DNA from 2 places in the Streptomyces sp. NPDC041108 genome. Region 2 is predicted to be linked to the other one. Evidence: riboswitches for the same ligand, from Rfam matches in the RefSeq annotation. Region 2 holds a riboswitch; the other holds the start of a gene.
What was found. A riboswitch is a leader RNA that binds a small molecule or an ion and turns the genes downstream of it on or off. The one in region 2 is predicted to bind glycine.
Positions count from the first base shown of each region.

Region 1: it holds a riboswitch for glycine, as region 2 does, so the genes downstream of both, gcvP (aminomethyl-transferring glycine dehydrogenase) here and gcvT (glycine cleavage system aminomethyltransferase GcvT) in region 2, are expected to answer to the same signal.

Region 1 is NZ_JBVIYK010000013.1:247,397-252,002, forward strand. Features, by position in the region: gene gcvP (aminomethyl-transferring glycine dehydrogenase) at 1-1,943, opposite strand, end outside; glycine riboswitch at 2,116-2,212, opposite strand; gene ACZ6BB_RS31580 (PRC-barrel domain-containing protein) at 2,335-2,703, shown strand; gene ACZ6BB_RS31585 (DNA polymerase IV) at 2,779-4,131, opposite strand; gene ACZ6BB_RS31590 (MerR family transcriptional regulator) at 4,255-4,606, opposite strand, start outside.
Region 2 is NZ_JBVIYK010000012.1:280,237-284,842, forward strand. Features, by position in the region: gene ACZ6BB_RS30385 (enhanced serine sensitivity protein SseB C-terminal domain-containing protein) at 1-296, opposite strand, end outside; gene ACZ6BB_RS30390 (enhanced serine sensitivity protein SseB) at 488-1,264, opposite strand; gene ACZ6BB_RS30395 (AAA family ATPase) at 1,353-2,021, opposite strand; glycine riboswitch at 2,237-2,333, shown strand; glycine riboswitch at 2,334-2,458, shown strand; gene gcvT (glycine cleavage system aminomethyltransferase GcvT) at 2,494-3,621, shown strand; gene gcvH (glycine cleavage system protein GcvH) at 3,807-4,184, shown strand; partial or broken gene ACZ6BB_RS30410 (aminotransferase class I/II-fold pyridoxal phosphate-dependent enzyme) at 4,203-4,606, shown strand, end outside.

The DNA of each region.
Region 1 (4,606 bases), on a different contig from region 2:
GACAGCTCGTCGCGGTACTGCTCGATCTTCGCCCGCAGATCCTCGACGTCGATCTCGCCGTCGTCGGCGGTCCTCACGACGACGACCTTCATGCCGGCCATGACGGCACTCGCCGCGTTGGTGCCGTGCGCGGAGGACGGGATCAGGCACACCGTCCGCTGCTCGTCACCGTTCGCACGGTGGTACGCGCGCACGGCCAGCAGCCCCGCCAGCTCACCCTGCGAGCCGGCGTTCGGCTGCAGCGACACCTTGTCGTACCCGGTGGCCTCCGCCAGCCGCTCCTCCAGCTCACGGATGAGCGTGAGATACCCCTGCGCCTGCCCGGCGGGCGCGAACGGGTGCAGCTGCCCGAACTCGGGCCACGTCACCGGCTCCATCTCGGTGGTCGCGTTGAGCTTCATCGTGCAGGAGCCGAGCGGGATCATGCCCCGGTCCAGCGCGTAGTCCCGGTCCGCGAGCCGGCGAAGATAGCGCAGCATCGCGGTCTCGGAGCGGTGGTCGCGGAACACCGGGTGCGCCAGGTAGTCGTCCGACCGCAGCAGCCCCTCGGGCAGCGTGTCCGCGGCGGCGGCGTCCAGCGCCTCCACATCGCCCTCCACGCCGAACGCGGTCCACACGGCGCCCAGCTGCGCCCGCGTGGTGGTCTCGTCGCAGGAGACCGACACCAGGTCGGCGTCCACGAGGTGCAGGTTCACGCCATGTTCCCGCGCGGCGGCCACGACCTCACCGGCCCGCCCCGGCACCCGCACGGTGAGCGTGTCGAAGTACGACCCGTGCACGACCTCGACACCACCGGCCGCGAGCCCCGCGGCGAGCACGGTGGCGTACCGGTGGGTACGCCGGGCGATCGTCCGCAGCCCCTCCGGCCCGTGGTAGACGGCGTACATGCCGGCCATCACCGCGAGCAGCACCTGCGCCGTGCAGATGTTGCTGGTCGCCTTCTCCCGGCGGATGTGCTGCTCCCGCGTCTGCAGGGCGAGCCGGTACGCCTTGTGCCCGTCCGCGTCCACGGACACCCCGACGAGCCGTCCGGGCAGGCTGCGCGCGAACTTCTCCTGGACGGCCATGTAGCCCGCGTGCGGCCCGCCGAAGCCCATCGGCACACCGAAGCGCTGCGTCGTCCCGACCGCGATGTCGGCGCCCAGCTCACCGGGCGAGGTCAGCAGGGTCAGCGCCAGCAGATCGGCGGCGACGGTGACGAGCGCGCCGAGTGCGTGGGCCTGCTCGACGACCGGCTTCAGATCCCGTACGACACCGGAGGCGCCCGGGTACTGCAGCAGCACCCCGTTGATGTCGCGCGCGGCGATGTCGGCGGGGATTCCCTCGCTCAGGTCGGCGACGACGACCTCGACACCCGCCGGCTCGGCGCGGGTCTCGATCACGGCGATCGTCTGCGGCAGCGCGTCCGCGTCGACGAGGAAGAGGCCCTTCTTGTTCTTGCCCATGCGCCGCGACAACGCCATGGCCTCGGCGGCGGCGGTGCCCTCGTCGAGCAGCGAGGCCCCGGAGGTGGGCAGGCCGGTCAGCTCGGCGACCATGGTCTGGAAGTTCAGCAGGGCTTCGAGCCGCCCCTGGGAGATCTCGGGCTGGTACGGGGTGTAGGCCGTGTACCAGGCCGGGTTCTCCATGACGTTGCGCAGAATGACGGGCGGCGTGAAGGTCCCGTAGTACCCGAGCCCGATCATCGAGCCCAGCACCTCGTTGCGGTCCGCGAGCGAACGCAGCTCGGCGAGCACCTCGGCCTCGGTACGCGCCCCGGGCAGGTCCAGCGCCTCGGCGTTCTTGATCACATCCGGGACCGCGGCCGCCGTCAGTTCGTCCAGCGAGCCGTACCCGACGTGCGCGAGCATCTTGGCCCGGGCCTCGGCGTCCGGGCCGATGTGGCGCCGCTCGAAGGGGATGCCCTGTTCGAGCTCGGAAAGCGGAATGCGATGGGCGGTCATTGCGGAGGCCTCCTGGTCTGACACGACCTTCGAGGGGCACCACGGCACGGGCACCCCGACGGCCTCCCCCTCTGTCATCTCAACCTGAGAGCTTCACCGGTCCAGGTGCGGACCGGCTTTCACCGTCGGTGAGAGCGGGAGCCGTGACACCCGCCCTGCTTTCCAGAGTGACCTCGTCCGTGCGGTACGTGAGCCTGAGAGATTCCGGGGAGGAGTTGCTCCTTCGGCGCCTCCGGATGGGGTCCGGAGGACTCTCCCGCACGGGGTCGACAGCCGCTGCCAGCGTATCAGCGCGGGCAACGCACAGGTCTTCGAGTGGCCGCTCACCTCAATGTGCCTTTTCGTAGTGGTGAGAGACGATGTACAACCCCTTGCGACACTTGGAGGGCCCGTGCAGACCGACATCGATCCGCGCAACCTGATCGGCCGCAAGGCGTTCGACCGCAAGGGCACCAAGATCGGCACCGTGGACGAGGTCTATCTGGACGACGCCACCGGCATCCCCGAGTGGGCCGCGATACGCATGGGTTTCTTCGGCCGCGACGCCTTCGTCCCCCTGGAGCCCAGCGAACTGGTCGAGGGCACCCTCCGCGTCCCCTTCGAGCGCGCCCTGATCAAGGACGCCCCCGACTTCGGTGTGGGCCGCCACCTCTCTCCCGAGCAGGAACTCCAGCTCTACCACCACTACGGCCTGGACATAGCCCCGCCCCCGCCCGTCGACCACGACTTCGGGCACGCGGCCGGCCAGGACGACACCTGAGCCGATTCCGCCGCACCCACACGCCGCACGACACCACCGGACGGCCGAAGCGCCCGCACACGGTCCGGCGCCGCCTCAGCCCGGCATCCCGCCCGGCACCAGCGGCAACGGTTCCGCCGGCTCCAGCGCCTCGTCGTCCGTCCTGAACGTCCGCACCCGCCCCGGCCCCGCGTCGAGCGGCGTCTCGAACCGCACGGTCACCCGCCCGAGCCCGCTGCCCTGCACCCACCCGTGCCCGTACTCGGCGTGCCGCACATCGTGCCCGGCCCTCCACAGCCGCTCCCCGCCCGCGTTCTCCTCCACCGCGGGCACCTCCACGGCGCCCTTGGCCTCCTCCTCCACCGGCTCCGGCTCCCCGGCCGCCTGGGCGAACAGGTCCTCCTGCGTGTAGTCGGCCAGCCCGCTCACGCCGACGCCCAGCAGTCGCACCCCGCCCGTCGTGTCCACGGCCTCCAGCAGCCGGGCCGCGGCCTCCCGCACCACCGCGGGATCGTCCGTGGGTCCCCGCAGGGTCTCGGACCGGGTCAGGGTGGAGAAGTCGTACCGCCGTACCTTCAACTGGATCGTCCGCCCCGAGAGCCCGGCCTCCCGCAGCCTGCGCACACACCGGTCCGCGAGCCGCTGCACCTCCATGCGCACCCGCACCCGGTCATGGATGTCCACGTCGTACGTGTCCTCCACCGACACCGACTTCGTGTCCCGCTCGGCCACCACCGCCCGGTCGTCCCGCGCCAGCGCCATCGCGTACAGCCCGTGCCCATGGGCCTTCCCGAGCAGCCGTACGACCTCGTCCTCCCCCGCCTCCACGATCTCCTCGACCGTGGTGATCCCGGCACGCCGCAGATGGTCCCCGGTCGCGGGTCCCACACCCGGCAGGATCCGCACGGACATCGGGCCCAGCAAAGCCCGCTCGGTCCCCGGCTCGATCAGCACCAGCCCGTCGGGCTTGGCCTGCTCGGAGCCGAACTTCGCGAGCATCTTGGAGGCCGCGAGCCCCACGGACCCCGTCAACGCGGTCAGGGCCCGTATGTCCGCGCGCAACCGCTCCCCCGCCAGCCGCGCCGAGCTCTCGTCCCATGCCGCGCCCCCGGCCTCCAGATCCACGAAGGCCTCGTCCAGGCTCAACGGCTCCACCAGCGGCGACAGAGCCCGCAACAACCCCATGACCTGATCGCTGATCGTCCGGTAGAAGGTGAAGCGCGGCGTGAGGTACGCGGCGTTCGGCGCGAGCCTGCGCGCCTGCGCCATCGGCATCGCCGAGTGCACCCCGAAGACCCGTGCCTCGTACGAGGCGGTGGCGACCACTCCGCGCGGCCCCAGCCCGCCGACGACAACGGCTTTCCCTCGCAGACTCGGCTTCGACGCCTGCTCCGCCGAGGCGTAGAAGGCATCCATGTCGAGATGCAGGATCGTGGGCGCGGTTCTCACAACTCCGATGCTGCCCTACGCCACTGACAATGCCCCGCACACCGGCTCCACCGGCCACACCGGGGTCACGAACCACTCCCGCCACCGGACAGGCGGTCCCGGACGCGCATCCCTCGGCGGCCCTCAGACCGCCCGGTTCCGGCGCCGCGCCAGTTCGTCCGCCGGATTGTGGCCCAGGAGCGTCTCCCCCGTGTCGACCCGCTCCCCGTGCAACTGCGAGAGAGCGCTTTCGACGTCACGCCAGACGACCCCCACGGCGATGCCGAAAACCCCCTGGCCACCCTGGAGCAGGGCGTGGACCTCGTCGGGCGAGGTGCACTCGTAGACCGTCGCGCCGTCGCTCATGAGGGTCATCCGCTCCAGATCGCTGAAGCCACGCTCCCGCAGGTGCTGGATGGCGGTGCGGATGTTCTGCAGCGACACCCCCGTGTCGAGGAACCGTTTCACGATCTTCAGGACGACCACGTCCCGGAAG
Region 2 (4,606 bases):
GGCGCGTGCGGGTTCAGCCAGAGGCCGTAGTGGTCGGGGTAGAGCGTGCGGGCCACGTCGAGGCCGTCGACGACCTCGTAACTGCGGTTCCAGCCACTGGCGGAGAGCTCCTGGGCGGAGGTCACGCACGGGGCGTAGTTGAACCCGTCGACCTCCATGTTCCCGTACTGCGCGTCCGGGGAGCCGCCCTGGCCGTGCCAGAGCAGCATCCAGATCTGGCCGGAGGACGGGGTGGCGAGGGCACGCAGCAGCGCCTCGTAGGCGTCGTAACGCCCGGGCGTCACCTGCCGCAGCATGTGCTCGACCTGCCCGGTGGCGATGCTGCCGCTCACGTTGGCCGTCCTTCGTGTTGGACCCTGGTTATAGGAGACAGCTTAGGTGGTGCGCCGGTTGAGCCGGTCAGGGCTCGGGCGTTGTCGTGCGTCGCGGGGTGCGGGTGCGTCGTGGCTGGTCGCGCCGTTCCCCGCGCCCTTTCGGGGCGCTCTGATCAGTACCCCTGTTGGTAGAAGGGCCGCACCTTCTCGCGGAGCCAGTCGCCCACCGGGTCCTGGGCGACGTCCAGGAAGACCATGTTGACGGGCCAGGGGACGGGGGTCCCGGCGAGGGCCCGGCCGAGGGCGGCGAGGGGGAGACCGCGGTCGGCCTCCCAGGAGGTCAGTTCGACCCCGATGAACATGACGGGGTCGGCGGTCTCGATGGTGGCGAGGCAGCGGCGGGCGGAGAGGACCACCCCGGTCGCGGCGAACTCCGCCGAGGCGGCCGCGAGGAAGTCCACGGGATCGTCCTGCCAGTCCGGCTCGAACAGCCGTACGCGGGCGCCGTTCGCCGAGCCGTCCAGCGGGGTCCGTCCGGCCCGGCAAAGCTCGGCCACCGCGGGCGGCGGCAACGGCATGCCCACGACACCGTCCGGGTTGAGGGCGAGGCCGATCTGCGGGGGCAGGCCGCGCGCGAACTCGACGGCCGGGGCGATCGTGAACGACATGTGGTTGCCGACGACCTGGCGGAACTGCTCCTCGGACGTGAACACCGGCACGTACGCCTGGCCGTCGAACTCCATCGTGGGCAGGTCGAGCTGACCGCTGCTCGGGCCGCCCCCCTCCGGGAGCGGCACCCAGACGAAACTGCGGGCCAGCACCTCCACGATCCGTGCCCCGGCCTGGGGCACACCGAGCGACGCGGACAGCACCTCCTCCAGCTCGTTGCCGGGCCACCCGCCGTGCCCGTGGGGATGCGCCTGTGCCGGAAAGTCCGCCGGGAAGTCCATCTGCTGCCTACCGCTTTGCTCCGTGATGCTGTTGTCCCTGCACCTTAATTGCTTCCGGGCCGCCGGCGCGCCCTTCGGGAACCCCCCGCTACCCCGTGAAGTCGATCCGCTTGAGGACGTCCGCCGCCGCCCGGTCGATGAGCACCGCCGCCCCGCACCCCTGCGGCAGCCGCCCCTGCTCCACGGCCCGCAGCAGTCTGGTCATGGCACCGCGGTGCCGGGCGAACGCGTACCGCGAGACCCCCCGCCCGCGCTCCCGCTGGCCGTCCCGCGCCTCGTCCGCGGTCACGTCGAGCAGCAGCAGATGCAGGGTGCCGCCCCGCCGTCCGGCCTCCCGCGCGAGCCAGCTCCGTACCCACGCCTGGGCCCCGCAGTCGTGCACGACGACGCCCTCCCCCGAGCGGAGGGCGCGCCGCAGTCCCGCGTAGTGCGCGAGGCGCACGAAGGGCCGGTAGGCCGCGTACGGCAGGTGGCGGGCGAAGCGCGCGTCGAAGCGGTCGCGGGTGTCCTGGGAGTCGATCCGCGCGCCCGGCACGCTCCGCCGCATCAGCGTCGACTTTCCGCTGCCTGGGAGCCCGGTCACCACCACCAGGTCGCGCGGCCCGAAGGACAGTCCGTGCGGGCTGCGCCCGGCACGCTCCCTGAGGTCGCGGACGACCGCCCTCGGGAACGGGCCGCACGCCTCACCGGCCGGTGCGAGGGGCTGCTTGGGCATGGCCGCGATGCCCGTCGTCGCGTACGCCGTGGTCCTGTTCACCGTGATCGTCCTCCCCGGGGGTATGGAGTCCCATCCCCACAGACTGTAAAGAGAAGGTAATGCCCGATCCCTCCTGGTTCAGTCCTCGTCCTGCCACAAGAGTGCTACGAACCGGTGTGTCCGCTCCCGCTCGTCGCCCCCCACCAGTGAAGGTCCCCCTGCCGCGCCGCGTCGATGCGTGCAATGATGTGCGCGCCAACTGCATACCGGCCGCTTGAATCCGCGCGGGAGAGCTCCCAGCAGTCTCGCTGGGGCGCCGAAGGAGCAAGTCCCTCCCTTGAATCTCTCAGGCCCAGATACCGCGCGGGCGAGGCACATCTGAAAAGCGGGCCGCACCTCCCTTCGCCGGAGGACGGCTCCACCCAAGGTGCAAACCACGATCACCGGTACGTGCGGTCGCGGTGAACCTCTCAGGTTCCGATGACAGATGGGGAGGATCGTCCTCGCCTGTCATGCCCTGGGAGCAGAACCGATGAGCAGTAGCCCCACCGCTGGATCGCGCCGTACCGCGCTCGATGCCCTGCATCGCTCGCTCGGTGCGACGATGACCGACTTCGCAGGCTGGGACATGCCCCTGCGTTACGGCTCCGAGCGTGACGAGCACCTCGCCGTCCGCACGAAGGCCGGTCTCTTCGACCTCTCCCACATGGGCGAGATCACCGTCTCCGGCCCGCAGGCGGCCGCGCTGCTCGACCACGCGCTGGTCGGCCACATCGGCGGGGTGAAGCCCGGCCGCGCCCGCTACACCATGATCTGCCGCGAGGACGGCGGCATCCTCGACGACCTGATCGTCTACCGGCTCGCGGACACGGAGTACCTCGTCGTCGCGAACGCCTCCAACGCCCAGGTGGTGCTGGACGCGCTCGTCGAGCGTGCCGCCGGGTTCGACGCCGAGGTGCGGGACGACCGGGACGCGTACGCGCTGCTCGCCGTCCAGGGCCCCGAGTCGCCCGGCATCCTGGCCGCCCTCACCGACGCCGACCTCGACGGTCTGAAGTACTACGCGGGACTGCCGGGCACGGTCGCCGGGGTCCCGGCGCTGATCGCACGCACCGGGTACACCGGCGAGGACGGCTTCGAGCTGTTCGTGAAGCCCGAGCACGCCGTCGAGCTGTGGCAGGCGCTGACCAAGGCGGGCGAGGGCGCCGGTCTGGTGCCCTGCGGGCTGTCCTGCCGGGACACGCTCCGCCTGGAGGCGGGCATGCCGCTGTACGGGCACGAGCTGTCCACCGGGCTGACGCCGTTCGACGCCGGGCTCGGCCGGGTCGTGAAGTTCGAGAAGGAGGGCGACTTCGTCGGACGCACGGCCCTGGCGGCCGCCGCGGAGCGTGCCGCCTCGGCCCCGCCGCGCGTTCTCGTCGGACTCGTCGCCGAGGGCCGCCGGGTGCCCCGCGCCGGGTACCCGGTCGTCGCGGGCGGTCAGGTGATCGGCGAGGTCACCTCCGGCGCGCCCTCCCCGACGCTGGGCAGGCCGATCGCCATGGCGTACGTCGACGCCTCGCACGCCGCTCCGGGCACCGCCGGTGTGGGCGTGGACATCCGGGGCAGCCACGAGCCGTACGAGGTCGTGGCACTGCCGTTCTACAAGCGGCGGAAGTGACACCTTCGTAGCCGTGCGGCCGTAGTCGTGCGGCCGCGGCCGTGTACGTGGTCGTATACGTAGTCGTTCGGAAGCGGCGTCGTGCGGACCCCGAGCGTGACCCTGGGCACATCCGCGCTGTTCAACAGCGGTTTCAGCAGTCCCCCCTTCACCATCACTCCCCCGCGTACAGGAGAATTCAGGCCATGAGCAACCCCCAGCAGCTGCGTTACAGCAAGGAGCACGAGTGGCTGTCGGTCGCCGAGGACGGCGTCTCGACGGTCGGCATCACGGAGTTCGCGGCGAACGCGCTCGGCGATGTCGTCTACGCCCAGCTCCCCGACGTGGGCTCCACGGTCGCCGCGGGCGAGACCTGCGGCGAACTGGAGTCCACGAAGTCGGTGAGCGACCTGTACTCGCCGGTCTCCGGTGAGATCACCGAGATCAACGAGGACGTCGTCAACGACCCGTCGCTGGTGAACACCGCCCCGTTCGAGGGTGGCTGGCTGTTCAAGGTACGCGTCGCGGGCGAGCCGGACGATCTGCTCTCCGCCGACGAGTACGCCGCCCACACCGCCGGCTGAGAAGACGAGGTCGTACGCATGTCGCTTCTGAACACACCCCTGCACGAGCTGGACCCCGAGGTCGCCGCCGCCGTCGACGCCGAGCTGAACCGCCAGCAGTCCACCCTGGAGATGATCGCCTCCGAGAACTTCGCTCCGGTGGCGGTCATGGAGGCGCAGGGCACCGTCCTGACCAACAAGTACGCCGAGGGCTACCCGGGCCGCCGCTACTACGGCGGCTGCGAGCACGTCGACGTCACCGAGCAGATCGCGATCGACCGTCTCAAGGATCTGTTCGGCGCGGAGTACGCCAACGTCCAGCCGCATTCCGGTGCCTCCGCCAACCAGGCCGCCCTGTTCGCCCTGGCCCAGCCCGGCGACACCATCCTCGGCCTGGACCTGGCCCACGGCGGCCACCTCACCCACGGCATGCGGCTGAACTT